DNA from 3 places in the Candidatus Photobacterium acropomis genome. Region 3 is predicted to be linked to each of the others. Evidence: predicted binding sites of a transcription regulator. Region 3 holds the regulator's gene; each other region holds the start of a gene.
The links. Region 3 encodes PurR, which represses purine synthesis genes. Its sites were predicted from a motif close to TNANGNAAACGTTTNCNTNA; they were not measured.
Positions count from the first base shown of each region.

Region 1: the regulator PurR is predicted to act here: its motif matches at 4,934-4,953, upstream of glpX (class II fructose-bisphosphatase).
Region 2: the regulator PurR is predicted to act here: its motif matches at 8,549-8,568, upstream of pyrD (quinone-dependent dihydroorotate dehydrogenase).

Region 1 covers NZ_CP131609.1:640,759-651,446, reverse strand. Annotated here, with positions in the region: gene hslU (ATP-dependent protease ATPase subunit HslU) at 1-775, shown strand, start outside; gene Q7657_RS09690 (1,4-dihydroxy-2-naphthoate polyprenyltransferase) at 916-1,824, shown strand; gene rraA (ribonuclease E activity regulator RraA) at 1,952-2,437, shown strand; gene zapB (cell division protein ZapB) at 2,538-2,780, opposite strand; gene glpK (glycerol kinase GlpK) at 3,327-4,850, shown strand; gene glpX (class II fructose-bisphosphatase) at 5,013-6,020, shown strand; gene Q7657_RS09665 (helix-turn-helix transcriptional regulator) at 6,185-6,805, shown strand; gene Q7657_RS09660 (ferredoxin--NADP reductase) at 6,815-7,558, shown strand; gene Q7657_RS09655 (DUF3135 domain-containing protein) at 7,699-8,037, shown strand; gene tpiA (triose-phosphate isomerase) at 8,221-8,991, shown strand; gene pfkA (6-phosphofructokinase) at 9,141-10,103, opposite strand; gene Q7657_RS09640 (CpxP family protein) at 10,573-10,688, opposite strand, start outside.
Region 2 covers NZ_CP131609.1:2,060,648-2,071,335, forward strand. Annotated here, with positions in the region: gene Q7657_RS16460 (DUF3466 family protein) at 1-1,237, opposite strand, end outside; gene uup (ATP-binding cassette ATPase Uup) at 1,237-3,165, opposite strand; gene Q7657_RS16470 (glutaredoxin family protein) at 3,171-3,422, opposite strand; gene rlmKL (bifunctional 23S rRNA (guanine(2069)-N(7))-methyltransferase RlmK/23S rRNA (guanine(2445)-N(2))-methyltransferase RlmL) at 3,422-5,560, opposite strand; gene Q7657_RS16480 (cell division protein ZapC) at 6,587-7,123, opposite strand; gene pyrD (quinone-dependent dihydroorotate dehydrogenase) at 7,371-8,381, opposite strand; gene Q7657_RS16490 (NAD-glutamate dehydrogenase) at 8,728-10,688, opposite strand, start outside.
Region 3 covers NZ_CP131609.1:2,272,538-2,283,225, reverse strand. Annotated here, with positions in the region: gene punR (DNA-binding transcriptional activator PunR) at 1-701, shown strand, start outside; gene Q7657_RS17405 (ABC transporter substrate-binding protein) at 779-1,999, opposite strand; gene lpdA (dihydrolipoyl dehydrogenase) at 2,085-4,229, opposite strand; gene Q7657_RS17395 (carboxymuconolactone decarboxylase family protein) at 4,240-4,845, opposite strand; gene Q7657_RS17390 (TfoX/Sxy family DNA transformation protein) at 5,300-5,890, opposite strand; cyclic di-GMP riboswitch class I at 6,028-6,116, opposite strand; gene purR (HTH-type transcriptional repressor PurR) at 6,294-7,298, opposite strand; gene Q7657_RS17380 (heme ABC transporter ATP-binding protein) at 7,693-8,559, opposite strand; gene Q7657_RS17375 (FecCD family ABC transporter permease) at 8,556-9,593, opposite strand; gene Q7657_RS17370 (heme/hemin ABC transporter substrate-binding protein) at 9,655-10,518, opposite strand; gene Q7657_RS17365 (ExbD/TolR family protein) at 10,515-10,688, opposite strand, start outside.

The DNA.
Region 1 (10,688 bases), 1.5 Mb from region 3:
CATGGCACCTCCTGGTATGGAAGAAATGACCAACCAGCTACAGGGTATGTTCCAAAACTTAGCAGGCAATACCACCAAAAAGCGCAAGATGAAGATCAAAGACGCGCTAAAAGCAGCAACTGAAGAAGAAGCAGCAAAACTAGTAAACCAAGAAGAGCTAAAAGAGCAAGCTATTCACGCGGTTGAAAACAACGGCATCGTCTTTATCGATGAGATCGATAAGATCTGTAAGCGTGGTGAATCGTCAGGCCCAGATGTTTCTCGTGAAGGTGTACAGCGTGATCTACTACCATTAGTCGAAGGCAGCACGGTATCAACCAAGCACGGTATGGTGAAAACTGACCACATTCTGTTTGTAGCATCCGGTGCATTCCAAGTCGCTAAACCATCGGATTTGATCCCAGAGCTGCAAGGTCGTCTACCTATTCGTGTTGAGCTTGAAGCGCTAACCAGCAACGACTTCAAACGCATTCTAACCGAGCCAAATGCCTCTCTAACTGAGCAGTACAAAGCATTAATGGCAACAGAATCGGTAGAAATTGAATTCTCAGCTGATGGTATCGATAGCCTAGCCGATGCTGCATGGCAGGTGAATGAGCGTACTGAGAACATTGGTGCTCGTCGTCTTCACACTGTGATGGAGCGTCTAATGGAAGAGATCTCTTACGATGCGAGCGAGAAATCAGGTGAGAAATTCACAATCGATGCTGCATACGTGAAAGAGCGTCTTGGTGAGTTCGTACAAGATGAAGATCTAAGCCGTTTTATTCTTTAATAAAACCGCCTATCACGATACAAAAACGGTGCCCTGCTGCACCGTTTTTTTATTCTAAAATGACTATTCGTAGGATAAATTTGCGCACTGTCAAATTTCAGCCATAATAGCAATCCACTCATTATTTAAGTATATAGATTATGAAATCGTCTTCTTCACTCGCAGTTTGGTTAGATGCTGCAAGACCAAAAACCTTGCCTCTAGCCATCGCATCAATTGTGTGCGGTAGCGCAGTGGCAGGATGGCATGGAAGTTTTTCTGCTCTAGTTGCAGCGCTCGCTTTGTTAACCGCCCTTTTGCTGCAAATCCTTTCTAACCTTGCCAACGACTACGGTGATGCGGTGAAAGGTACAGATAACGATGATCGTTTGGGGCCTCAGCGTGCTATCCAGTCAGGCTTAGTTACCCCACAAGCCATGCGTAAGGCTATGATCGTCAATATCATTCTTACTGCCATCAGTGGTTTATCGCTGATTTTTATCGCCTGTAATAACCCTCATGACATTATTGGCTTCATGCTGTTAGGTGTACTCGCTATCATCGCATCTATCGCTTATACCGTGGGTAACAAACCTTATGGTTACCGTGGCTTAGGCGATTTATCTGTCTTGATCTTCTTCGGTTGGCTTGGTGTTGCAGGTACTTATTACTTACAAGCAGGCAGTATTGATTCTGTGATCATGCTACCGGCTACTGCTTGTGGTTTATTGGCTGTTGGCGTTTTAAACATTAATAATCTACGTGATATTGATAATGACCGCGCTTGTGGCAAACAAACGTTAGTCGTACGTATGGGACCGGAATGGGGCCGTAAATACCACCTGTTTCTATTATCTGCGAGCGTGGTTTGTTTGACACTTTTTGCGCTTTTCGAAACCAAATCATTGTTTGGTTGGCTGTTTGTACTGAGCGTGCCATTGCTTTATAAGCACGGTCGCGCGGTTTACTACTCAAAAGACGGTGCTGAACTTCGACCAATGATGGCAACCATGGTCAAATGTGCCCTGCTCACTAATTTATTGTTTGCTATCGGGATCATCCTGTCATAAATCATTTTTGCGAATTGCAATGACAGATCAAGTGGTTATAATTTCAACAAGGCTCAATAGATGCAATCATCACAATGGGCCTTGTTAATTTTCATTCATTTTACTTCGTCAAATAAGAAGCCCGCTTATGGAATACAATACTTCTGAACTGTGTGATATCTATCTCGAACAAGTTGATGTCGTTGAACCCATGTTCAGCTCTTACGGTGGCCGCAGCTCCTTTGGCGGACAAATTACTACGGTCAAATGCTTTGAAGATAACGGGGTTATCCGCGAAGTATTAGAGCAACCGGGGGCTGGTCGTGTGTTATTAGTCGATGGTGGCGGCTCTCTGCGCCGTGCATTAATCGATATTGATTTAGCCCATCTGGCACAAGAAAATGAATGGGAAGGCTTGATTGTCTACGGCTGTGTTCGCCATGTTGATGAGCTTGATGAGTTAGATTTGGGCATCCAAGCCTTAGCCTCTATCCCAGTTGGTGCCGATCAGCGTGATATTGGAGAAGTGGATGTTGCTGTGAACTTTGGTGGCGTGACCTTCTTACCAGAAGATCATATCTATGCTGATAACACTGGCGTTATTCTTTCACCAGAGCCATTAGATATCGACTAATCGATTATCAACCGCTAGATAAAATTACGGCCCGGTATGTTGTCGTTCCTGAAAACAACATACCAAGCCGAAAACCGAAACAGATAAACTGAAATCAGTATTATTCTACGTGTTCCATTTTGCCAAGCAGTGTGCGAACGCGCTCTTGCCATGCATTGTGATCGTTACGTAGTTTGTCATTTTCTTCAGCTAGACCTTGGCGACCGTTACGTAGCTCTTGTGCTTCCATCGCTAGGTTTTCATTCTTTTCTTTTAGTTCGTCAATTTCCATTTGTAGGATAGAAATTGTATCAATTGCCATCTGAACTTTGGCTTCTAGTTGTTCTAACATTTCAAGAGACATATTGTTTACCTGATCTAAGCCCGTATGCAGCATTAATCATTAAGTGCCTACGAGCGGGTTAAATTCATTCTTGCCTATTCTAGCGAGGCAACGAGTATCTGGCATCCACAATTCTAATGCTTTTAGGCAAACGGATGAAAATCACACAAGTCTGATATGATTTTTGCAAAGTGGACCGACATATTCGTCCACTGAGACAACCAAATAAAGTGAGAAGTTCATTTTTTAATGGGTTATCTTTCCTTTTCTTGCATTATTCCCTGTCAAAAAATGACTAATGAGCACGTCATCGTGTCATCACATATCCTGCACTCTATTTATATCGTAATTTGTGCACACTGTTTAGACCCAATCTCACTTATCACGCGATTTTTATCATCATAGGTCTGCGACAATGGTTCGCTTTCCGCTTACGCTCCTTTGCCTGAATGATTTAAAATCCTCATCTTTTGACTAATTTGCAATTGTTGATAAACGCGTAACGCTTTAACAATACAGCTATCTTTATAGTTAGTAATAACAAGAATACACAGCAAGGATCCCACCATGACGACTGAACGAAAGTATATTATTGCACTGGATCAAGGCACCACCAGCTCACGAACTGTGGTCCTGGATCATGATGCAAATATCATTTGTTCATCACAGCGAGAATTTAGCCAAATCTACCCTAAGGCAGGTTGGGTTGAGCACGATCCTCTGGAAGTTTATGCGACACAATACTCCACCATGACCGAAGCGTTAGCCCACGCGGGTATTCAAACAGATCAGGTGGCAGCCATTGGTATCACCAACCAACGTGAAACCACCATTGTCTGGAATAAGAAAACCGGTAAGCCCGTTTATAACGCCATTGTGTGGCAATGCCGCCGAACGGCAGAGATCTGCAAAGAGCTAAAAGAGCAAGGGCTAGAAGATTACGTGCGAGACAATACCGGGCTTGTGATCGACCCTTACTTCTCAGGTACCAAAATCAAATGGATCCTTGATAACGTTGCAGGCGCTCGTGAGCAAGCAGAAGCGGGCAATCTTCTATTCGGTACTGTTGATACTTGGCTAATTTGGAAAATGACCCAAGGTCGTGTCCATGTTACCGATTACACCAATGCGTCACGCACCATGCTATTTAACATCAATAGCCTTGAGTGGGATCTACATTTACTCGATAGCTTAAACATCCCGCTATCGATGATGCCGAAAGTGAAGCCCTCATCAGAAGTCTACGGTAAAACCAATATCGGTGGTAAAGGTGGTACACGTATTCCCATTGCAGGTATCGCAGGCGATCAACAAGCCGCACTATTTGGACAAATGTGTGTCTCTCCCGGTCAAGCCAAAAACACCTACGGTACAGGCTGCTTTTTATTGATGAATACTGGCAAAGAAAAAGTCAGCTCAGAGCACGGCTTGCTTACCACGTTAGCCTGTGGTCCTAAAGGCGATGTCGCTTACGCCTTAGAAGGTGCAGTATTTATGGGTGGCGCATCCATTCAATGGCTCCGTGATGAGATGAAACTGCTGCATGATGCCAGTGAATCAGAAGCCTTAGCGCTTAAAGTAGGCTCTGCCAATGGGGTTTACATTGTGCCAGCCTTTACCGGTTTAGGTGCGCCTTATTGGGATCCTTATGCGCGCGGCACCATTGTCGGTTTAACCCGAGGTGTCAATGCTAACCATATCATTCGCGCTACATTGGAAAGCATTGCTTATCAAACCCGTGATGTTTTAGATGCCATGCAAGCAGACTCAAATATTGCACTGGATACCTTATACGTTGACGGTGGCGCAGTCGCAAATAACTTCTTAATGCAATTCCAAGCCGATATTCTTGCTACCGAAGTCCATCGTCCAGTAGTCACCGAAGTGACAGCATTAGGTGCTGCTTACCTTGCAGGGCTCGCGATTGGCTTTTGGCAAAGCATTGATGAATTGCAGCATAAAGCTCAGCTCGATCGCCAATTTATTCCTTGCCAAGATGAGGCTAAACGTCAGCATCGTTACCGTGGCTGGCAACGCGCGGTAGAGTGTGCCAAAGGCTGGGCACTCGATGAAGAAGCCAACATTGATTAACCCCTTACCACCAAGCCGATACTTCCGTGTCGGCTTTCTCATTTAAATACCACTAAGATCATTGAAACTAAGCTTGATGTATTTTGCGCAATCGTTTCACTAACGCTTGTGGTAAACTCCGCCTAGTTTAATTACCTACTCGATTTTATATCTGGAGTTCTCATGAAACGCGATTTAGCAATGGCATTTTCACGTGTTACGGAAGGCGCTGCTCTTGCTGGCCACAAATGGCTGGGCCGTGGTGATAAAAACGCTGCAGACAACGCAGCCGTTGAAGTAATGCGCATCCTTCTCAACCAAACGGAGATCAGTGGCGAAATCGTAATTGGTGAAGGTGAGATTGATGAAGCGCCAATGCTCTACATTGGTGAAAAAGTCGGTTTTGGCGGTGACGAGGTCGATATTGCAGTCGATCCGATTGAAGGCACTCGCATGACGGCAATGGGTCAAAACAATGCCCTTGCGGTGCTGGCTGCTGGTGAAAAAGGCAGCTTTCTAAAAGCCCCTGACATGTACATGGAAAAGTTAGTTGTCGGCCCTTGTGCTAAAGGCGTGATTGATCTTGATAAACCATTAGCAGATAACCTAACAGCCATTGCCCAAGCTCTAGGTAAATCACTGCAAGATCTCGTTGTGATCACCCTAGCTAAGCCTCGCCACGATGATGTTATTAAACAAATGCAAAACATGGGCGTTCGCGTTTTTGCTGTGCCTGATGGCGATGTTGCGGCATCTATCTTAACGTGTATGCCAGATAGCGAAGTTGACGTGATGTACTGTATTGGTGGCGCACCAGAAGGTGTCGTATCAGCGGCCGCTATCCGTGCCCTTGGTGGTGATATGCAAGCTCGCCTGCTTCCTCGCCATGAAGTGAAAGGTGATAATGAAGAAAATCGCCAATTAGGAGAAATGGAAATTCGTCGCTGCCATGAAATGGGGATCGAGCCTCGTACCCTACTTCGCATCGAAGACATGGCAAAAAGCGATAACGTAATTTTCGCTGGAACAGGGATTACCAAAGGCGATTTACTTGAAGGCATTCACCGTCAAGGCAATATCGCAACCACAGAAACCCTGCTGATCCGAGGTCAATGCCGTACTATCCGTCGCATTAAATCGACACACTACCTCGATCGTAAAGATGATGTTGTGAAGCCTCACATTATCTAATCGCACTTCTTACTCTGTTAAAAAGCGTACTTCGGTGCGCTTTTTCTCCCCCTTATCTCAATGCTAAGAAGCGAAATCCTCACCAATCATTAGAATTGTAAAGTGATTGCTTTATTTAATAAGCTGATCCCATAATACCTAGAAAGATAAGTATGTAGGTAGCTATGAAAACCATCGAAAAAATTCTCTATCACCTAAAAAGTGAAGGACCTGTCACAGCCAAAGTGCTTGCTGAAAAGTTTGAGCTCACCACCATGGGTATCCGCCAGCATTTACAAGGTTTAGAAGAAGATGGGTTAGTGGATTTTACCGATGTAAAAGTCAAAGTCGGTCGTCCAACCAGACACTGGCAGCTAACAGAGAAAGGGCATCGACGCTTTGCTGATCGCCACCATGATTTAGCCGTACATATGTTAGAGTCAGTGGAAGATCTGTTTGGTAAAGCCGGTCTTGATCAAGTAATAGCAAAACGCGAACAACAGACCTATTTACATTATCAACAAGCACTATCGTCGTGTGAAAATCTCGACGACAAGCTTGCACGCCTTGCCCAATTACGTGCTCAAGACGGGTATATGGCAGAGCTTATCACCACCGAAAATGGCTACACCTTAGTTGAGAACCACTGTCCTATTTGTCGAGCAGCACAGCATTGCCCAACATTATGCCAATCGGAGCTGACTGTCTTTCAACGGTTATTGGGAGATGACGTCAGTATTGAACGTCAAGAGCATATTATCTCAGGTCAACGGCGCTGCACTTATCGAATAACATTATCGAATTAGGAGGCCATTATGGCTGATTGGATTCCTGCTCAAGTTATTGCAAATCGCCATTGGAATAAAGACTTATTCAGTTTGTCACTACAGGCAAACATTGAACCCTTCAAAGCCGGGCAATTTACCAAGCTCGGTTTAGAAATTGATGGGCAAATGATCCAACGGGCCTATTCGTTTGTTAACCCTCCTCAACAGCCAGTAATAGATATTTATGCCACTCGGGTAAGCGAAGGGCTACTCTCACCGCGATTACATGCATTAACCGCTGGCGATACTGTATTTATTTCAGCCCGTGCCAATGGCTTCTTTACCTTAGATGAAGTGCCACAAGGGGATCATCTTTGGTTACTGGCAACAGGTACTGCAATTGGCCCTTATCTATCGATTCTACGCCAAGGCGATGTCTGGCATCGTTTTCGCAAAATAGTCCTCATTCATGCGGTACGCTTCGCTACCGATCTCAGCTATCAAGCAGAAATCACTCAACTCAAACAACAATACGGTGATCAGCTTATTGTGCAGCCTTTTGTTAGCCGAGAGCCTTCACCTCTGTGTTTAACCGGACGAATCCCTCAAGCCATAGCTGATGGGCAACTTGAACGCCATGTCGGCCTGATATTACAACCAGAGCAGAGCCAAATCATGATCTGTGGTAATCCAGAAATGGTTCGTGACACCAAGCAAGCACTCGAAGCGCGAGGGTTTATAAAGAACTTACGCCGCAAACCCGGGCAAATTACTATGGAGCATTACTGGTAATAAATTATCGTTATAAACCTGTATCAGATAGGAGATATTTACGCATAAAAATATGCGCATCTCCTATCATTCTCACCCCTAAGACACCGCAATGCGTATCCTCCGATATAATGAAAGGAGTTGCACTTACGGAGTGAGTTATGGAAACGCTACCTGATTTTGATGAGCTGGCAAAGTTGGCACAAGACGATCCAGAAAAGTTTGAACAACTACGCCAACAATTAATTGAAGAAACCATTAATCAAGCCAATAACGGTATGCAGCCACGCCTTAAAGCGCAACAAAGCCACATCGACTTAATCATCAGCCGTGGTAAAAATCCCCTCCATACCACCATGTTGCTGCGTGATGAATTGCAACGCCAACTTGCTCGTTTCGCCCAAACCCTCCAACAACCTAGCGCCCAAGAAAACGCAGTGATCACCCCTATCTCTTCCCATCCAAAACAATTAGATAATGCAGATAAAAGCTCTCTTTAAAGCGGCTCTCGCAAGAAATTAACTATATTTTGAAATAATTTGAAATTATGAGTTCACTTTTTGCCTTGAAAAAGGTACAACCGAGCTCATTAATGATTTTGGACAGTAAAAATGAACCATTCTTGGTATATTTTTACTAAATCAAGTTAAGTTAATTACATCATTTAAATTTGGAGAAAAGCTATGCGCCATCCTGTGGTTATGGGTAACTGGAAGCTAAACGGTAGCAAGGAAATGGTCTCTGGCCTTATCAAAGGTCTTGATGCAGCACTTAACGGTGTTGAAGGTGTTGATGTAGCCATCGCTCCACCAGTAATGTACTTGGATCTAGCAGAGCAGCTACTAAGCAAAGCTAACAGCAAAATCATCCTAGGCTCACAAAACGTTGATCTACACAACAACGGTGCATTCACAGGTGATATCTCTCCTGCAATGCTTAAAGAATTCGGTGCTAGCCACATCATCATCGGTCACTCTGAGCGTCGTGAATACCACAACGAATCAGACGAGTTCGTAGCTAAGAAATTCGCATTCCTAAAAGAAAACGGCCTAACTCCTGTACTATGTATCGGTGAGTCAGAAGCACAAAACGAAGCAGGCGAAACTGTTGCTGTATGTGCTCGTCAAATCGACGCTGTTATCAATACTCAAGGTGTTGAAGCACTAAACGGTGCAATCATCGCTTACGAACCAATCTGGGCTATCGGTACTGGTAAAGCAGCAACTGCTGATGATGCACAACGCATCCACGCTGCTATCCGTGCTCACATCGCTGAGAAGAGCGAAGAAGTAGCGAAGAACGTTGTTATCCAATACGGCGGTTCTGTTAAGCCTGAAAACGCAGCAGCATACTTCGCACAACCAGACATCGACGGTGCTCTAGTTGGTGGCGCAGCACTTGATGCTGAAAGCTTTGCAGCTATCGCTAAAGCAGCAGCTGAAGCGAAAAACTAATCATTCTTGTTGATTAGCCTAAGAGGTCACCTACGGGTGGCCTTTTTGTTTTTACCAGCAAATAAATCCTATATATTGCTGATTTCAGGCAATAAAAAAGGCCGATAATTATCGACCTTTTCTTTTTTATCACACAGTAGGTGCGTCTATTAGAACAGCTTCTCAGCTAATTCGTATAGATCGTTACGTACTGGGCGACGCATATTTTCAATCGCATCAATGATGTCGTGGTGAACCAGTTTTTCACACTGAATACCCACACAACGACCACCTTCACCTTGCTGAAGAAGTTCGACTGCGTATGCACCCATGCGAGATGCTAGTACGCGGTCAAACGCTGTTGGTTGACCACCACGTTGAATGTGACCAAGTACTGTTGCACGAGTCTCACGACCCGTTTCTTTTTCAATGTACTTAGCTAGTTCATTCACGTCAGTCATCAGCTCAGTAATAGCGATAATTGCGTGTTTCTTACCTTTCGCAATACCTTCGTGGATATGCTTAAGTAGTTTTTCTTTATCTAGGCCAGTTTCAGGTGTGATGATGTACTCACAACCACCAGCAATCGCAGACATTAGCGTTAGATCACCACAGTGGCGACCCATCACTTCTACGATAGAGATACGTTGGTGTGAAGATGATGTATCACGTAAACGGTCGATCGCATCGATAACTGTGTTCATTGCAGTCATGTAACCGATAGTGTAATCAGTACCTGCAACGTCATTATCGATAGTGCCAGGAAGACCGATACATGGGTAACCCATCTCAGTTAACTTCTTCGCACCCATGTATGAACCGTCACCACCAATTACTACTAACGCGTCAATGCCGTGCAGTTTTAGGTTCTCAATCGCTTTTTCACGAACTTCCACTTCACGGAATTCAGGAAAACGCGCAGAGCCTAGGAATGTACCGCCTTTGTTGATCACATCAGATACACTTTTACGATCTAGCTTTTCGATACAGTTGTTATAAAGACCTTGGTAGCCATCATAAATACCGTAAACTTCTAGACCTTCAGTCAACGCTGCACGAACTACGCCGCGAACCGCTGCATTCATACCAGGTGCGTCACCACCACTGGTCAAAACACCAATCTTCTTAATCATGGTTACCCTCTGACTTTGGGAATTGAAAAATCAAATCCGACACGATATACCGAGGTTCCCCAACTCGATACTACACGCGATAGGTTGTACGTGTAAAAACTGAAACTTTCCTACTTATGTAGGAGTATTACAATTTTGATAAAAAATTTTGTTGATTCATATCACGCAAGGCTGGGATTCCAACAAGCTTATTTTTACACACAAACTAACGTTATCTCTTTCATTTTCAACTGACATTACTACATTATCAGTCCGTTTTTATTCGTGTACTTGCTGATCCAAATGCCTATGCTGTGTTCAATATCACGCAGTATAGCCGTTTTATGGTGACAATTAATAACAAAACCTACGAGAAAATACGATCGTCATGATGATTTTTTTATGAAAGCATGATCACTTGCGCTGAAAATCAAAAAAAAGCCATAACAGATGTTATGGCTTTTTTATTTTATATATTGAAATCAAATACTCAGTGCGCTTTTTTCTCAAGCTTCATAAAGTGTTTTTCAGCTTGCTGTTGTTTTAATTCAGCAAATTTCACTTTTTGCGCAGGAGTTAAAATATTCAGCATTTGATGGCGTTGTT
Region 2 (10,688 bases), 210 kb from region 3:
TAGGCTTAAAGAAAGCGGCTTCCATTACATAAGAATCACTACTGTTAGTATCACGAGAGATATAACCAACGGCAACTGGTGAACCGTTAACCATAGTGACAGCATTAGCCGATGCTTGTGCAGACACATCCTCATGATCGTTATCAACGGCTGCTAGGTTTGACCCCATTGCCCCTGATTTAACAACATTACCTGACGCATCAACTAGCCAAAAAGCAGCTTCATTAGCAAATGAACTAAACTGACATTCAAATGTACTGTACAAGTTAGATGGATTAGTTGCACATTGCTTAAAAGTATCTTTATTGAAACCTAAACCAATATCGATATCATCAGTATTAGGATCACGAGAATCAACATCTTGTGTGAAAGTTTGAGCAAATGAAGACGAACCAACTACCAACAGTCCACCAGTCGTTTCTACCGCACCATTTGCCATGGTTTGACCCATGTTCTTAACAAATGCATCACCTGATACAGGATTTAACAATGCAGCAGGCGTACCATCAATATTAACAAAACCGCGTTTTGCAAATGCACGAGGATAAACATCACCATTTTTAAATACAGCAGAAGACGATGTACCAAAGCTGTAATTACCAACGATGCCTTCTAACGTTGCATCCGTTGTATTGTCTTGAATAGCCCCTAAACCACTTTCTGTGTATGCACTTGCATCATCAGCTTTAGTCGTTACTGCAGCGCCATTATCTAAAGCAACAGCATTTGAATGATAGTTATTTTTCCATGTTTGCTGAATATGCTGAAGACCACCTAAGCCCTGACCACTTTGCCAGTCATCTTCATTATAACCATAGCCAAAGTACTCACTACGAGCCCAAATGTCACATGTGTTATAACCTAAATCATCTCGACAGTAGCTATATAAGCCACTTACATCATTAATAAACTGACGATTTTGATTGAATGCAGTGACATCTGAAAGTGGCGCACCTTGTGTACCACGTCGAGCTGTACCAACAACATCATACGACTCTGCATTACAATTGCCCGTAAAACAGTTTTCCCCTTCTGAAGAAGGCTTAATTCCCGTTGTAAACATAGAAACAGGCGTACTGTCTGCATTTGCCTGAGCATTAGGGAAATATGCTTGTGCTGCTAGTTCATCAGCACCTGCAGTTGAAACTGGCTCAATCGTATAAACAGCGGCACTCGCTTGAGATGCACCTGCAACCAAAATAGCAAGCGTTGATAGTTTTAACATCTTATGTGGCATTAGGATTCCTTTTGCATTGCCTCTAGCTCTTCCCAACGTTCAAAAGCAACTTCAAACTCTGTTTCAATCTCAGCTAAGTGAGTCAAAATCGCTTGAGTATCATTGCTTGGGTTCGCGAAGAAATCAGGATCATTAATTTTTTCCTGAAGCTCGGCAATTTCATTTTCCAAGTTTTCGATCTTTTGCGGCAAACCGTCTAATTCTACTTGAAGCTTGTAAGAAAGCTTTTTCGTTGAACGTTGACGTTGAGTCTGACGCTGTTTCTGTTCATCTTCTTTCTTTTTAGCTTGTTCGATTTCCGCTGCTTGCTCTTTTGCACGATTTGCATAAGAGTTTGCACGTTGAGATTGGGCATCATGGTAACCGCCAACGTATTCGTTAACAACGCCCTCTCCCTCAAAAATCCAGCTTGTGGTCACAGTATTATCAACGAATTGACGATCGTGACTAACTAAAAGCAATGTACCCTGATAATTGGCAAGAATATCTTCTAAAAGTTCCAATGTTTCGATATCCAAATCGTTGGTTGGCTCATCGAGAACCAATAAATTATTTGGTTTTAGGAACAATTTAGCCAACAATAGTCGGTTCTTTTCACCACCAGATAGTGCTTTTACTGGTGTACGCGCACGACGTGGGTGGAATAAGAAATCTTGCAAATAACCTAATGCATGACGTGTTTTACCATTAATGGTTACTTCTTGCTTACCATCAGCAAGGTTATCCATTACGGTCTTCTCAGGATCAAGCACTTCACGGTATTGGTCAAAGTAAGCAACTTCAAGCTTTGTACCACAATGGAAGTCACCTTCTGTTGCTTGTAACTTATCAAGCATCAGTTTGATCAAGGTACTCTTACCACAACCATTCGGGCCAATTAACGCAATACGGTCACCACGCATAACATTAAAGCTAAAGTCTTTAACGATTTGCTTATCGCCGTAACTATAACCGATATTCTTCGCTTCAAAGACAATCTTACCAGAGCGGTTTGCATCTTGAAGTTGCATTTCTGCTTTACCAACAACATCACGACGTTCTGCTCGTTCATTACGTAATGCTTTCAATGCTCGAACACGACCTTCGTTACGAGTACGACGCGCCTTAATACCTTGACGGATCCACACTTCTTCTTGTGCTAATTTTTTGTCAAAAAGTGCATTTTGCTCGGCTTCAACACGTAGCATTTCTTCTTTCGCTTCTAGGTAACCTTCATAATCACCAGGGAAAGAAGTTAACTTACCGCGATCTAAGTCCACAATACGTGTCGCCATCGAACGGATAAATGCACGGTCGTGTGAAATAAATACGATTGAGCCTCGGAAGTCTTTTAAGAAACCTTCTAACCATTCAATCGTTGTTACGTCTAAGTGGTTGGTTGGCTCATCTAGTAGCAAAATATCAGGATCACACACAAGCGCACGCGCCAATGCGGCTTTACGTTGCCAACCACCAGATAAATCCGTAAGTAATGTGCTTGCATCTAACTTTAAGCTTTCCAAGACAGATGCAATACGGGTATCAATCAACCAACCATTGTTATGGTCAACTTTCTCTTGAATACGCGCCAGCTTATTGATGTTTGATTCGCTAGGATCAGCGGTCACTAATTCCAATTGGTGATGGTACTCTCGAAGTACTTCACCCACTTCAGCTAAACCTTGAGCAACATAATCAAATACAGTGCCTTCGGCATTACGTGGTGGATCTTGTTCTAAACGTGAAACCACCAGCTCATTTTGACGCTGAACACTACCGTCATCTAACAGAATGTCGCCAGCAATCACTTTCATTAACGTGGATTTACCCGCGCCATTACGACCCACAAGACATACACGCTCATGAGGTTGAAGAAGAAATTCAGCTTTATCTAGTAATGCATGATCGCCGTAAGCCAGTTGAGCGTTACTAATTTTTATAAGTGCCATCGTAATTAACCAAGCTTATTAGTAGTTAACCATGTTTGTAATGTTTCTTTATCGAAGGGCCAGCCTAATTCCGAAACATTGAGCTCATGGTGTTGAATAGAGAGTACAGGTATGGTTACACCGTAACGAGAGAACAGTGCATCATCGAATGCGATATCGACAACTTCTACGTTGTCTTGAATCCCTACCTCTACGAGCAAGCTGTATGCCTGCTCGCAAAGGTGGCAGCCTTCCGTGCTATAAAGTGTGATTAACACTAGCCTTCCTTGTGAGTGATGATCCAACAGTTGTGGATTTGCTTGTTCTTAGCAAAATCCATTGGCAATGTTTTCTCTGAAATGTTCTTCGCGTGTAAGCCAAGCTCATTCAGTTTATCTAAATCCATCTTGAAGTGGCGTTTGTTGTTTGAGAAAACAATTTGACCTTCAGGGCGTAGCATACGTTTTAGGTTTTCCATCAACATGATGTGATCACGCTGAATATCAAACGACTGCTTCATACGCTTAGAGTTAGAGAACGTTGGTGGATCGATGAAGATAAGATCAAACGTATCGTCCACTTCTTGTAACCACTGTAGACAGTCAGCTTGAATAAACTCATGCTGAGAACCTACTTGGTTGTTCAGTTCCATATTCTCTTGTGCCCAACGAAGGTAGGTATTTGACATATCCACCGTTGTTGTTGTCTTAGCACCACCAACAGCCGCATGCACAGTTGCCGAGCCAGTGTATGAGAATAGATTCAAGAAATCTTTACCCGGTGCCATCTTGCCAAGCATACGACGAGTAATACGGTGATCAAGGAATAGGCCCGTATCAAGGTAATCATACAGGTTAACTTTAAGTTCAACGCCGTATTCCTCTACTACCATGTGACGTTCTGCACTTGATAGTTTTTGGTACTGGCTCTTACCTTTCTGACGCTCACGCACTTTAAGAATAACTTTGTTGCTCTCAACGCCTGTAACTTCAATCGTTGCACGTAGAATATCCATGATACGACGACGAGCTAACTCTTCAGAAACAGACTTAGGGGCCGCATACTCTTGGATGATGATGTAATCTTTGTACTTATCAATCGCTGCGTTGTAGTTAGGAATGTCAGCGTCGTAAATACGGTAACATTCAATACCTTCACGCTTAGCCCATTTACCTAACTTAGCAATGTTCTTCTTCAAACGGTTAGCAAAATCCGGTGCTACGTCTTCTTGAACAATAACGCCTTCTGCTTGACCTTCTTCTTTCTGAACACTACCTGCTGTGATTAAGTAAGTCTTAAGCACACAATCTAACGCACCGTTACGAAGCTTAAATTGTTTGTCTGCACGCATACGCATACAGCTTAATAATTCATTTGAACTTGAGTAAATCGCAGCCACAGAGCCTGCAAACGCCAATTTCAAGCGGTTACCAAACTCTTTGTAAAGCGAGATAAGCTCAGGTGTTGTACCTAAACGCTCACCGTATGGCGGGTTACAAAGAATAACGCCTGTTTCAAAGCCTTCAGGACGAACAAGCTGAGTAGCATCACCGTATTCAAAATCGATAAGCTCTTTAACACCAGCACGACCTGCGTTATCACGAGCAACCGCAAGTACACGGCGATCCATTTCACGACCAAAGAACTTAGTCGTTACTTTTGCTGGACCACGGCGAGATTTCACTGTTGCTTCTGCGTGAATTTCCATCCAAGCATCTTTATCGAAGTCTTTAATCGACTCAAAACCCCAACGCTTACGTTTCAGACCCGGTGCAATTTCAGCAGCGATCATTGCCGCTTCAATTAACAAGGTACCTGAACCACACATAGGATCGAGTAAAGCTTGCTCTGGTGTCCAACCACTCTTAATCACAAGCGCCGCAGCATGGGTTTCACGTAATGGTGCTTTACCTGCTTCACTACGATAGCCACGTTGGTGTAAACCACTACCCGCCATATCAAGACCAAGAATACCTTTCTCGCCAGATAGACGCATATGAACACGAAGATCTGGACGCTCACGATCGATATTTGGACGACGTAAATCCGCTTTAGTAAAGCGGTCTACGATCGCATCTTTGATTTTCATTGCGCCATATTGGCTGTTGCGGATTTCACGGTTCGTACCGTTAAAGTCAACCACGATGCGAGTATTACTATCAAAGTAGTTCATCCAATTGATAGCAGTTGCACCTAAGTACAGATCCATATCATCACGAACGTTAAATTCGCTCAGTACTTGAATGATACGTGATGAGATACGTGTCCATAGACAACAACGGTAAGCTGTTGCTTGCTCTGCTTTGAAGCGGACACCGGCATGCACAACTTGAATGTTCTGTGCACCTAATTGTTCTAATTCATCCGCCAGCAAGTTTTCAAGGCCGCGGGAAGTAATAGCTAGATATTGATTCATGGAGTTCTTTTCACACTAATATTGCGTGGAATTATAACCGAAATCACAAAAAATGCCTCGTCTAAACCGCTCTCAAATTGCTCATTTACGAAAAAAATTTAGTCTTCAATCAGCAAGTTCAAGTAACAAGCATTCAAACACAATAGGCTTGTGCTATTGGGGCAAATAAGCAGAGATAAATACGCAAACCAATATAAATTAATCCGACTTATCAATTCATTAGCTACCATAGCATCAACTATATCGTAATTATTCAATGGGAACTTTCACGGAATAACCTACAAAGCCATTGTCCACTAAAGAAAACAACAATAAAAATTCATTAATAATCAATAAATAACAAAAACGAATTAACAAGCATAAGAATAAAAACCGTAAAATCAAACTATCCCACCACTCCTTAATGAATAAATTATTCCAGCTTTATTTCTAAATTAACGCTCGACTTATTCCAGGTATTTCCTACCGAATCAGAATCAAGAAATGGGGAAATTACAACCAATGAAATGTAATGTAACAGTGAGATGAATGCCAATTACAGATAATTTTTAATGGTAATATCGGTAGTGATTATTGTTTTTTATAAAAGAATTTTGACATTGATACCAAGTCAACGCTCGTTTTTTAAGCATTGTTGATGCATCAGGAAGATAAATATAGAGATCAAATATGTACTGATGACGGTATTACCAGTTATATCCCCCTTAAACTTCCACTCTCGTTCATCAACTAACATAGTGACATCACAGTATTAGCTACTTAATGCATTAGAGGAAACGGACTAGATTCCAGTATTATGTTGTTAATACAGAAACAAATATGATGAGAACTAAATAGATGTGGATGGCTTTAGAGAAACAGAGAGGATATATAAAGTAACAAAGATAGACGGAGATAATTAATAACGCAGTAAAATACCGCCAATAGGGAACTAGGCAGAGGCTTGGTACAAAGATAAAAGAAAATATAAAGACGTGAATATTTCAACATTGAGAAAATGCTGATTAGCTTAATGATTACAATAGCTTAACCAACAAGCGCATAATGCTGTTCAGTTTCCAAAAAACAAGGTTCCATACGATCATTCATCACTTTAATCGTGTCGCAAAACTGCATCGTTTTAACCCCATCAAGATCAACAGTTGCTACATCAGCAAGCATACATAAGCTGGCTGTACCATGATTTTCAATCACAACATAATGTGCTGTGCATGATGCTGTCATTAAACTCACTACTTCACCCTGCTCCGGCTCTGCGCCTTGCTGAGGAGCAAAATACCAACTTTTAGGCATAACTGGCTTATGAAAACGTCTTGCAGCTGTTGCATTCAGCGCTAATTCACACTTACGCGCTTCTGATATAGGAAGTTGAGCGAATTGCTCTTGGAAGTTTTGATAAGCTTCGATGTCATCAACATTAAAAACATCACTTACTTTCGCTTCAGGAGTCAGCAGCTTCGCTGATAACGCTACACGAAAAAGCATGTCATTCCCTAATTCAAGCATTAGCGAATTCATATCGGCATCAAAATACCATTTCCATGAATTATCTGGCTTTAACACGTTCGAACTCCTAAAAGACAGTGGTTTATATTATATCTGCGACCATATGGAGAAACTTTAGTCTGATTCTACTCACGTCCCCTAAAATTAAAAGGGGAAAAAATGGACTATTTATATATGAGTTATTTGTATATTTAGTACACAGGTAATATTGAGTTAATAATTAAAAACCCAACCTAGTATTCACTAAGTTGGGCTTTAAAATGTCAGACAAATTTTAAAATTAATACTTGTCAGTCAAATGCAATTAAAGGCCGTTCACGATATCTTTGACTAAACGAGGGCCGTGGTAAATGAAACCAGAGTAAACTTGAACAAGGCTTGCCCCTGCCATCATCTTCTCGCGAGCAGAAATTGCGGAGTCGATACCACCCACACCAATGATTGGGATCTCTCCTTTCAGTGCTTCCGCCATTTTACGGATAACTTCAGTACTCTTGTTCTGCAGAGGACGACCACTTAAACCACCCACTTCGTCACAATGTTCCATTCCTTGAACAAGTGAACGATCTAATGTGGTGTTCGTACCGATAACACCATCAATTTTATTGCGGATCAATGAATCACAAACTTGTAGAATTTCATGATCATCAAGATCTGGTGCGATCTTAAGTGCAAGTGGTACATATTTACCATGTTTCTCTGCAAGCTCTGCTTGTTTCTCTTTAAGTTGAGATAACAGATCATCTAATGCTTCACCGTATTGTAGGCTACGAAGTCCCGGTGTATTTGGTGATGAAATGTTTACCGCAATGTATCCCGCATATTGATAAACTTTATCCATACAAATTAGGTAATCTTCAGCACCCTTTTCAATTGGTGTGTCTTTATTCTTACCAATGTTAATACCGATAATGCCGTCGTATTTTGCTTTCTTAACATTCTCAACTAAGTTATCAACACCAAGGTTATTAAAACCAAAGCGGTTGATGATGCCTTCAGCTGGGATCAAACGGAAAAGACGTGGTTTATCATTACCAGGTTGTGGACGTGGCGTTACTGTCCCTACTTCCACAAAACCAAAGCCCATAGCACCAAATGCATCAATACATTCGCCATTTTTATCAAGGCCAGCAGCTAAACCAACAGGGTTTTTAAAAGTCAGTCCCATGACTTCAACAGGACGTTCAGGAAGGTGTTGACGATAGAAAAGATCTAATGGAGTTCCAGTGAAACGAGAAAAGTTCTCGATAGCGAGGTCGTGTGCCTTTTCAGCATCCAACTGAAAAATAGCAGAACGTGCGATACGATATAGCATTGTAACTCCAATATAAGTCCCGAATAAACGGGATGGTATTATTCACATTTCCCCCTCTAACATCAATCGTTATTTTTTTGATTATTGTCAATAATTCAGTAACTTAGAAATTAAATCTTTGTTTAACAATAAGTTATAGATTGGTGTTTTCATAAAAAATTACACTTTAATGCAAACGTTTTCTTTTTGTTTGAAAATAGCTATTAGCAAATACGCAATAGGTGACAACGTCACTCAAAGATAGTCATTTACCTTACTTTTCTGGCAAGGCACTATTAGTATCGACACCATATCGCTACACTGTCACTTATAGTTGTTACAACGTAGCGATATTTTGCAAGTTTTATTAATTAGCGGGGCGTGAATTTAGATTAAGAATCGTTAACTCTCGTAAAGCGACTGAGAATTTTGCAAATTCATGGGCATTACCTACCTTAAATTCCGCTAATACACTATCCCATCGATGAATTGCTTTCTTATGCTGCTCCATCCATAAAGCGATACTCTCCTCTGGCTCTGCTGTACTTGTCATCAGAACAGCAGTGGTAAGTTGACGTTGTTGCCAGTCCAAATCTTCCCTAAACGATGCTCTAGCTAACGCTTGCCAGTTATTCTCTACACTTTGATTTTGAATTTGCTTTAAGAACCAATGTAAAGACAGCTTTGCCCCTAGTACAAAGTAGACACGGGCAATATGTGATGTATCCACTTCCATCGTTTTGGCTATTTGCGCTATATCCATTGCTGAATACAAACTTGTTAACCGTGCAATGTTTTTGGCAAGCTCATCAGGTACGCCTTGATCTATCATCTCTTTAGCTTGTTGCTCATGTTCAATGACTTCTTGCGTTACAAGGTAACTATCTAGATGATAGCGAAGTTGTTCAACAAAGGGCTGATAGAATACGATTTGCTGTTCTATTCCTAGCTTGTGCTCCCTATTACGTAGAAACCATCGTGTTACTCGTCGCAACATGCGTCTGGAACGATAAAGCATTTCATATTGAATTTGTGCAGAGACTTTATTGTCCAAATCCCGAATATGGCTAAACAGTTTGTCAAAATTAAAGATCTCTCGTCCTATTGAATAAGAAGCAGAGATGTCATTAATGGTTGCCCCCGTTTCTTCTTGTAAACGAGTGACAAAGTTACATCCCATTTCATTGGACATTTGGTTTGCTAACGAGGTCGCAATCAGCTCTCGGCGTAAGGGATGTTGCTCCATCTGCATACGATAGTTATCTTGCAAAAATCGTGGGAAATAAGCAGGTAATAATCGGGAATGGTACGGATCACTCGCAATATCATGATTCACAAGCTTTTCTTTTAATACCATCTTCCCGTAAGCCACCAGCACTGCTATTTCTGGCCGCGTAAGCCCGATGCCAGATTTTTCTCGCTCTGCTAACGCTTCATCATCAGGCAGATATTCCAAACTGCGATCTAACTTACCATGACGCTCTAATTGGTGGATAAAACGGATCTGCTCTTTGAGTAATTGAACTTGTTGTTGTTCCGTCACCGATATGGACTCACTTTGACGATAAGCATCATCAAGGACAATCTCACTGACTTCAGCTTCCATATTTTCTAAGATCGTATTGCGTTGCTTAAATGTCATTTCATCAGCTGAAACTAAACTATTAAGTAAAATCTTAATGTTTACTTCATTATCTGAGCAGTCCACACCACCCACATTATCAATAAAATCGGTATTTACACGTCCACCAGCCTTAGCAAACTCAACTCGACCTAACTGTGTAAAGCCAAGATTACCGCCTTCTCCGACAATTTTAGCTCTGAGTTGTTTACCATCAACACGTAAAGCATCATTAGCACGATCACCAACATCGGTGTGAGTTTCTTTGCTTGATTTGATATAAGTACCAATACCGCCATTCCACAATAAATCTACCTCCATTTGTAGAATTAAGTGGATTAACTCATTAGGTGTACAACTTTGTTTTCGCGTTTGCAGCAAGCTTTGTACCGCAGGAACCAGTTTGATCGCTTTGCTTTTACGAGAGAAGATCCCACCACCTTCAGACAGCAATTTTCGATCATAATCATCCCAACTGGATCGTGGTAATTCAAATAAGCGCTGTCGCTCTTTCCAACTGACCGTTACATCTGGATCCGGATCGATAAAAATATGTTGATGGTTAAAAGCAGCCACTAAGCGAATATGCTTAGATAACAACATACCGTTACCAAACACATCACCAGCCATATCACCTATACCAATGCAGCTAAAATCTGTGGTTTGGCAATCAACACCTATCTCCCTGAAGTGGCGTTTAACTGACT
Region 3 (10,688 bases):
AAGCACGCAAGCTGATCAAACAAATGGATACCATCAAATACCAAACTCAACGGGTTGCCAATGGCTGGTCGGAAAATGTCTCGGTGGCACTTGATACTGTGGTTCGCCAAAGTCGAGTGAATACCTTAGTGCGTGATTTCTATCTGCATTTTCCAGATGTGGAGCTGCACTTAACCATGGAAGTGTTTAATGGCGTATGGGATGCTTTAGCCGATGGTCGTGCTGATATCGCCATTGGTGCAACGGCGGCAGTGCCGATTGGTGGTAGCTTTGATTATCGTGATATGGGCGTTTTAACGTGGAAGTTTGTGGTTGCGCCTGAGCATCCATTAGCAGCGGTTGATCATCCTATTGAGCCTCATGAATTAGCGCAATATCCTGCAATTTGCTTAGAAGATACTTCACGTACTTTGCCAAAACGTACCACTTGGCTGATGGATAACCAACGTCGCATTATGGTGCCGAGTTGGTACAGTGCTTTTCAATGTTTAGAAGCCGGATTGGGGATCACTGTTGTGCCTAGCCATATGGCTATCAGTAAAATTGAATCAGGCAAGCTGGTTGAAAAGGAATTGGCAATAAAGCCCTCTATGAGCCCGTGTTGTTTAGCGTGGAATACGGAAAGTATGAGCCCTGCGGTAAGTTGGTTATTGGACTATTTAGGTGATAGTGAGCAGCTTCACCATGAATGGATGCGTTAGATGTTTCTAAAAGTGTTTTAAAAAATTTGCCCCATCATCTGACGGGGCAAAGGGTATTCTACTTATTAAATTTGCGATTAATGACCGTAACGCTTTTGCCATTCGAGCTCAATCGCTGTTAGCCATGTTGGGTTTGGCTCAGCAATAGCAGGGTAGAGCTTAAATGATTGGCTTTTATATGGCTCTGGCAAGGCTTTAAATGCTTGTGGTTTTAATATGGTTGGATCGCCCCATATTTTTGTATCTGCCTTGCGAGCTTGTGCTTCTGGGCTCATTAAAAAGTTAATCGCCACTAATGCGCCTTCTTTTGCTGTTGCATTCCAAGGGATCGCTAAAAAGTGAACATTCGTTAATGCACCAGCTTTAAAAGCATAAGTCTTGGCGGTGTCAGTTAAGTTGCCGTTTTCAATGGCTGCTAGAGCGGCATTAGGGTTAAAAGTGATCGCTAATAAAAGCTGTTGATCATCTAATAACTGAACCGTTTCTGCTGTACCTGCTGGGAATTGTTTACCACCACGCCATGCGACTTTATTAAGCTGATCTAAATAATGCCAAAGTGGTGCGGTGACTTTATCAAATAAGGCTTTTTCAGCGGGTAACGATAAGGGTTGGTATAACGCTTGTTTATCGGTTGTGAGTTCAAGCAATGCTGCTTTTAAAAAGCTACTGCCATGAAACTCTGGCGGACGAGGGTAGCTAATTTTCCCCGGGTTTTGCTGTGCTAATGCCAATAGTTGTTTAAAACTTTGTGGTGGATTTTTTAACTTAGTGGTGTCGTAAATGAACACCAGTTGTCCCACTCCCCAAGGTGCTTCATAACCGTCGGTTGGAACGGTGAAATCTTTATCTATCGGTAATGAGGTATCAACGTATTTCCAGTTAGGTAAACGTTGAGTAAACGGACCATACAACAGGTGATGTTGTTTCATAGAGCGGAAATTTTCACCGTTGATCCAAACCATATCAACGCTACCGTCTTTGTTTTTATTGGCGGCTTTTTCTGCCAGTAAACGCTGTGTGGTTTCTGCAATGTCAGTGACTTTCACTTGCTTTAACGTGACACCGTATTGTTGTTGCAGCTGTTTATCTGCCCATTTTAGGTATTCATTGATCTCTTGGCTGCCACCCCAAGCATTGAAGTAAACGGTTTGACCTTTGGCTTTATCAAGCACTTGTTGCCATGATGCTTGTGCTAGCGAAGGTGTTGACGTTGTTTGCTCTGGTATTTCAGCATACGCAGCAGTGGAGAGTACAAGCGATAACGCAATGCCTTGCGACAGTGCTTTTAAATAGGGCATGTTGCACTGTGGCATCTTAAATAGTGATTTCATTCATCTTCCTTTGCTGCTTGTTGTTTTCGTTATTGTTATGCGCTTTGTAAGGCTATTTACGCATCCATTGATGGTAACGCTGCACTAAGGATAATAGCTTTTGTGGTGCGTTGTGTTGTTTCCACACTCCAGCGGTATATTTCGCAGCTTCACTCATGGTCGGGTAAGGATGGATCGTCGATAAGATCTTGTTTAGTCCTAATTTGTGACGCATTGCTAACGTAAATTCTGCCAATAGTTCACCACCATGATGACCAACAATAGTGACGCCTAAGATCTTGTCGCTATTTGGCGGTGTCAGCACCTTGATGAAACCTTCATTGTTGTTGTCGGTGATTGCACGATCTAAATCCGCAATATCATAAGTATAGATTTTATATTCAATACCTTGGGCTTGCGCTTCTTTTTCGTTTAATCCCACTCGTGCTAACTCTGGCGAGGTGTAGGTAACGGCTGGCAATACCGAGTAGTCGGTTTTAAATTTTTTAATGGCACCAAATAAGCTGTTAACTGACGCATACCATGCTTGATGTGCTGCGGCATGGGTCAGTTGGAAAGGACCAGCCACATCACCAACCGCATAAATATTTGGGTACTGGGTTTGCAGATAGTCATTAACCTTGATGGTTCCTTGTGGTGTCGTTTCAATGTTTAACGTCTCTAAACCGAAACCTTGGGTATTGGCAACACGACCAAGGGCGACAATGACTTGATCAAATTCCACTTCGACTGATTGGTTATTCGCAAGATCATCTAACTGCGCAAGATGATATTCATTATTGGATGCTTTAAAGCTCACCGCTTTGTGCTGAAGCAATACCTTCACACCTTCATCAGTGAGTTTATTGCGAATAACACAAGCCGCATCGTTATCTTCACGATTGAGTAATTGCTCAGCCATTTCAACCAAGGTAACAGACGTACCTAAACGATTGAACGCTTGTGCTAATTCGCAACCAATAGGACCACCGCCAAGAATAAGCAGTTTTTTCGGCTGTTGTTCTAGTTGCCATAAGGTGTCGGAAGTGAGCGGATCAACATCTTTTAACCCTGTAATGTTTGGTAATAGCGGCGAAGCACCTGTAGCAATAATGATGTTACGTGTCGTGATGATCGTATCGTTCACTTTCACTTGCCAAGGGGAAATGATAGTGGCATCACCTTGAATACAGTTCACGCCTAGCTTGGTGTATCGCTCAATAGAGTCATGCGGTTCGATATCGGCAATAACGTGATGTACTCGCTGCATAACGGCTTTGAAATCGATAGCTTCAATGTTGGCGTTAATGCCTAACTGTTTCGCTTGTTGGATTTCATGAGCACTGTGGGCGGCACGAATTAAGGCTTTAGAGGGTACACAACCAGTATTTAAGCAATCGCCACCCATTTTATGGCGTTCAATCAAGGTCACTTCAGCTTTCACTGCGGCAGCAATATATGAGCTAACCAAACCGCCAGCACCTGCACCAATGACGACTAGGTTTTGATCAAATGAGTGAGGTTTTTGAAAGTCTTGGTAAACCTTTTGGCGTTTTACAGCGTTGACAATGAACTTGGCAATCAGAGGAAACGTGCCGAGTAGAGCTAACGATAGCAATACTGGGGTAGAAACAATTCCACGCAGTGATTCAATATTACTGAGTTGAGTACCAGCATTAATGAAAATAGCCGTAGCAGGTAACATGCCTAACTGGCTTATTAGATAAAAGGTACGCGTTTTAATGGGAGTTAAACCCATCAATAGGTTGATCAGGAAAAACGGAAACACAGGGATCAAGCGCAGCGTTAGGAGATAAAATTCGCCTTCTTTCTCGATCCCTTGGTTAATGGTTTTTAAGCGATAGCCAAAACGCTGTTGTACCCAGTCACGTAGAATAAATCGGCTTGAGAGAAATGCTAAGGTTGCACCAATAGTGCTGGCAAATGAGACAATGATCAGGCTAGGCCAGAAACCAAAAATAGCGGCTGCTAGCAAGGTTAAAATGGCGGCACCCGGTAAGGATAAGGCAGTCGCTAGAACGTAAATAGCAAAGTACGACACATAAGCCACGATTGGCTGGCTTTGAATTTTCGTTTGTAGGGCAGATTGCTCCTGCTTGATAAAATCAAGCGTGAGGTATTGCCCGAGATCGAAATGGATCCAGCTTGCAATCAGGCTAACAATCACGATGAGTAAAGCGAGCTTTTTCTTATCCATGTCTCTCACCTTATTTGTTTTGCTGAGTATCAGCTTGTGATTTGTCTTGCTCTTGGTTAGCCGCAACATCATTGGGTTTAATTGGCAGAGTACAGAAGCCTTGCTCTGGCACGTCCAAAGCGGTGTTAAATTTAGCGGATAGGTTTTGGAAACTGACTAATGCGGTGATCTCTATGATGTCATCGCTGCTGTACCACTGCTGGAGCGCATTAAGCATCTCATCAGTAACACGTTGCCCTGTAATGGTCATGGCTTCCGTGTAGGCAAGCACAGCGCGTTCTTGCTCCGTAAATAAATCAGAGTGTTGCCAATTCGCCAATGCTTTGATTTTTTCTTCAGAATCACAACGCTCTGCCAACTTCATACCGTTAGCATCAACACAGAATGCACAGTCATTGAGTTGTGACACACGAACACAGATCAGCGAGCGTATCACAGCTTGGATAGGGGATTTTTTGCGATCGAGAAAACCGAAAAATCCTGCGACTAACCAAAACAGTACAGGTTTGCGGCCCCAAAGCTTAGCTGGGTTTAGCACTTGCCCATAATGTCGAGCTTGGAGCCATAGCAAGGGTTTTACCCAGAGAGAGTCGATTTTCTTGATTGAGATACGCACAGCCATTCCTTAAAACAGATACCTAAAAAGCGAGTTGCTAGGGTATACATGTAGACCTTAACTGTATGTATTGTATTTCATTTACTAAGAATTATGGCTTTTTCGCCAATCAGTTGGCGAAAATAAAACCAATGGTGAAGAAAATAAAAGGCGAGGAGGATATTGTAAATAGCGATAAATGTGATGCGAGATTAATAAAGCGTTAAATATTTGACGTTATAAAAAACAAAATTAAATATTTATGTTTTAGCATTGATATAAAACAAGAAGTTATTAATTACTTCTAGGTGCGTTATTTTGCTAGTTCTTATTATGAGCTTTATGTATTAAAAGATATAAAATAGAGTAGTCTGGTTAGGTATTATTCTAAATATATATTTAGTAGGTATACTTAGAAATAAAAGAATGAACATCTTTTATTTCTAAGTTAAATAGAATTGTCGAAGTAGATTTATTAAGAAAGGGCTGATAATAATTCGTTTCGACGTTGCTCAGGAATAACAGACCAATGTTGACCACTTATTGCACCTTCTAGCGCCCATAGTAATTCAAGACTAAGTGGACTGTTTTGCGCTTTTTGTAGCGCTTGGTATGCACCTAAAGCACCAGCAGCTTGAAGTTGTTCGATAGTCTCTATGCCTGCTTTTTTAAGCATTCTTTCGTTTGATAACCGTAGGTTTGGTAAGTCCTTTATACGGTCAGGTACGCAACTCTCCTTTTCTTGCTTGTCTTTTTCTGCTGCATCCAATGAATACCGACCTTGCGCAACGATCTTTTCAGGTTCGTCCCACCAATTATCAGGTATTGCGTAGTGCTTGGTTACAACAGGGAAGCCACGTTTCTTATAAACGTAAGGCTCAAGACCTGCTTTTTTGAATTCCTTTTCGGTTTCAGCGTTTGCGCGTAAATGAAGTTTATCATTTACAACTAATGCAAACATTGTATCACCAGCAAAAATGCCAAAACCGCCAAACATCGACCGTGATTTCACAGATCCAAAATGGTCAAATAATTTTAATGAATCTTTTAATATTGGTTTATCCATGCTTCTACTCGGTGAAATAAATATGAGTGTCACCTAAACATCAAGAGCGAGGAATTAGATTAATCAATCTTCATAATAGGCTTGTCAATATATTGTTAAAATAATCGTCATTATATTGGCGAGACTAATTATAATCCTTCGGTAACCCCGCTACCGTGAATTAATAATAATTGTTAGGCCGGAGGTTTTGCGTCTTAATCTTTCAATTAATTTGCCTGTTCGTGACTATATAAAGTTATATTAAATATTAGTTTTAATATTAAATCCAAGTCCTCAAAAATGTGATACTGCTTCAGGTAATTGTTCTTATCTTGTGGTGAGCATAAATCTTTTTTAAAAAAGTAAAAAAAAGCCAACAAGTTAAACTTATCGGCTTTTTCATGACTTACCAAGGTCAATCTTGTTAGTTGAGATCTTTAACAGACTTTCTCGCAACAAGCTCAGGCGTCATTTCAAAAGTTTGACGAGCGTGATTCTTGTCTTTAACACGATCTAGCAAAATTTCCACCGCTGTTTTACCTAAACGACGCTTAGGCTGGTGGATGGTCGTTAGCGGTGGAGCAAAGTACGGTGCAAGGTCAATGTTATCGTAACCAATGATAGAGATATCATCAGGAATACGTAGACCTGCTTGCTGGAATGTACTGATCATTGCCATTGCCATGATATCGTTGAAACAGAAGATAGCAGTAGGGCGATCTTTCATTGCGATAAATTTCTTCGCTGCTTCTACAGCAGATTCACATTCGAAGTCACCTTCAAGTAGCCAATCTTCATTAACGCTTAAGTCCGCTTCTGCCATAGCTTTACGGAAACCTTTTAGGCGCTCATGACAAGTAGACTTATCAGCTTGACCAGATAGACAGCCAATTTTCTTATGGCCGTTATCGATGAAGTGTTTAGTCGCAATGTAGCCACCATCTTCAGCGTTATCTTGAATGTTGTCAGTGTGAGGACGTTCTGGACCCCAGTCCATGATAACCATTGGAAGATCGTTCTGACGCTCTAGTAGTTCAAGTAGCTTCTGATCAAGATCGCTACACATTACTAGTAAGCCATCAACACGCTTTTCTGCCAGCATGCGTAGGTAGTCACGTTGCTTTTCAAGATTACCTTCTGTGTTACATAGGATCAGGGTATAGCCTGCGCCGTAACAGTATTCTTCAACGCCATGTACAACTTCAGCAAAGAATGGGTTAGTTGATTTTGTTACCAACATACCAATGGTACGAGTTGTATTACATTTTAAGCTTCGCGCTACAGCACTTGGTGCGTAGTTAAGCTCGTCTACCGCAGCCAGCACTTTTTTCTGTGTTGCTTCTGCAACAAAGCGTGTTTTATTGATCACGTGTGACACAGTTGTGGTTGATACACCTGCCATACGTGCAACGTCTTTAATGGTTGCCATATTTATTCTTCTAATTATGGTCAGATAGAGATCTGACAAAAGGTTGTGGTACCCAATTGATTAATTACGTAGTAGATGGCTAGTTGAGAGACTAGTAGATATGAAATTCTTTAATTATTAACTACTTAATTATTCAATTTGGCACCGTTTTTATAGAGTACCGCTCTTAAACAACTAAAGCCGCAATAAATGCGGCATTAGTGTATCGAAATTTTTATTACAACTTTTACATGTGTAATCGCTTGCGCTCACATTTTACTGTGTGTTTTGCGTTGTGCAATCTTTCTGTTCATCTTGAGTGAAATTATTGATGATAAAGTATAAAAATGTAGGTCGTTGTCACGCTTAATCCGATTTTTATCGCATTTTTACAGTATTAATAACTGATTGGTTATTAAAGAATAGGATGATTCGCTGACAAAATATAAGGGTAGTTTTCTTTAGGGTGGGTATGCACCGTAACAGGCCAACCATACAGCGATTCTACAACTTCTGCCGTGAGCACTTGTGACGGTGTTCCATCCGCTTTTATTTGCCCATCTTTTAGGAAAATCATCCGATCTGTGTATTGCGCTGCAAGGTTTAAATCATGTAATACCACAATAACCGCAGCGCCTTGCATTGCCATGTTCTTGGCGATTTGTAAGGTGTGATGCTGATGTGCCAAATCAAGAGCTGAGGTTGGTTCATCTAGCATCAAAATACAATGTTCACCAGCTTGGCTTAATTGGGTTAATACCCGAGCGAAATGGATCCGTTGTTTTTCGCCGCCAGAAAGTGTCGGGTAAAGCCTATTTGCAAGGTTTTTGACATCTACATAATCCATTGTCATTTTGGTTACTGATTTGAGCTGTGGTGAAGTCAGCTGTAACGGAATTGCACCTAACTCCACCACTTCTTTTGCTGTGAATGCAAAAGAAAGGGCACTGTGTTGCGGCAGTATGCCTAAATGTTTAGCCAGTGTAGCTCTGTCCCATGATGACAGTGGTTGCCCGAAAAAAGAGACCTCGCCAGATTCAGGTGTCACTTCGCCACAGAGCACTTTTAATAAGGTACTTTTACCTGCGCCATTGGGGCCTAAAAGGGCGGTGACCTCGCCTGAATGAATATCTAAATTCAGATCATCTAATAAGACTTTATTGCCGTAACGGAGTTTGAGATTTCTAGCTTGAATAACGCTGTTTGTATTTAGAGAAGCGTTATTTTGAGAACTGTTTTCTTTCGAACTAAGTAAATCAATATCAATGGCAGTTGCTGTCATGAAATGTGCCTCTTTTGAGCGCTAAGTAAATAGATAAAGAAAGGCGCACCTAAAATAGCGGTGATAATGCCAACGGGTAATTCTTGTGGTGAAAAAGCACTACGGGCGATCATATCTGCAACTAATAAAATTAAACCGCCTAATAGAGCTGAAATGGGCAATAAGGTTTTATGATTTGGACCTGTTAGCATACGTCCGACATGAGGGATGACTAAACCGATAAATCCGATAGGGCCACAAATCGACACGGTAATACCGACACCTGCCGCACAGACAATAATAAGATTACGCTTTAAGTGCTGAGTATTGACGCCCATGTGCCGGGCTTCTGCTTCACCTAATAGGAACGCATTCAAGTTATTACAATGGCGATAACAGTAGTTAAACAGTAACGCTAAAGTACAGTAGGCAAGAAGGATCCCAGACCACGTAGCACCAGCCAGTGAGCCCATTGACCACAGTGATAAATCACGCAGTGCCTCATCATCAGCAATATAGTTAAGTAAGCCTAATCCTGCCGCTGAAATTGCGGTAATCGCAACCCCAGCTAATAGCATGATCATCACTGATGTGCCGTTTTTATCTGTGCCTAAGCGGTAAACCATGACAGTGCTAATTGCACCGCCAATAAACGCAAACACAGGCACAATGGCAAAGTTAAGTAACTGTGGGAAAGTGTTAGTAAGTGGGGCAAATAACACAATGGCTAATGCTGCACCTAATCCGGCACCGCCTGTAATACCAATAATCCCGGGATCGGCAAGAGGATTACGAAATAGCCCTTGCAGTACGCTGCCGCAAATCGCCAAAATTGCACCAATGGCAAAGCAGAGTAGGGTGCGAGGTAGACGTATTTGATGGATCACTAAGCTGACATGTTGCGCCAGTTGATGATCACCAGGTATCAGCGCAAGTAGACTTTGTTTATAACTGATTGCCATTGGGCCAATCACAATAGAAGAAAGCCCTGCTAACACCAGTAAGCCAATGCTTAAAATATAAATATGTTGGGCTGAAAATCGTTTTGCGTACATGAAAAAACAACCTTAAAACATGAGGCACTAATCGAATATGACGTTATTTTGAGATAGATGATTAAGGATAAATAACTTGATTAAGTCTTAATGCTTCATTCACGCTTTCTAACCCTAAACCGCCAATTAAAGCTGTACCGTTAATAGTTAACAAGGCGTTATTGGTAGCTGCTGGTGTTGCAGCAATGAGCGGCATTTGCTTAACCAGATCTTTCATACTTTTGATCTTACTTGCAGTACGAGTGCTCAAAAGAATGATATCTGGCTGCATGGTTACAATTGCTTCGGCAGAAATCGGTTTGTAATTGCTGACTGATTCAGCTGCAGGATTCACGGCACCCGCTAACGAGATAATGCTATCTGCCGTGGTATTACTGCCTGCAACATTGATTGGTCGACCATCATGGATCATCAAAAACAGCACTTTTTTAGTGGTTTTGATGTTAGTTGTTGCCTGCTTAATCTCGTTTAGCTGCTTATTCAGTTTTTCTTTTAATACCTCTGCACGCTGTTGATGGTGTGTCAATGAGGCGATTTGATCGATACGTTGGAGTAAATCTTGAACGGTTTCACCTGAGTTCACGACATCCACACTAACGCCTGATTGTTTAAGTAAATCTAATGTGCTTTGCGGCCCCATTTCATCTGAACCAATGACGTTTGTTGGTGATAGTGACATCAGGTTCTCTGCTGATAGTTGGCGGTGGTAGCCTACTTTAGGCACAGATTTATCTACGAGTGTTTTACTGGTGAGATCCACGGCGACTAGCTGATCTTGTGCGTTTAAAGCGTCAATGATTTGTGTAATCGACGCGCCTGCACTGATGATTTTGTTGGTGTTGGGATCTGCATTGGCGTATGAAAAGCTACTCAATCCTAATGTGATCGTCAGCAGAGATGTGGTTAAAAGTGTGCGTCGTTTCATGATGATGATTCTTCCATAAGTAGCTGAGTTGCTTTGATATTGTTTTCTTGTAAGAACGCGAGCAGTTTAAGCATTTGCTCAACAGAGGCGGTTTTATCTGCCCCGATCACAACAGGTTTATTTGGGTTGTTTTTTACTTCAGTTAATAACGCTTGTTTAAAGCTGTCCCA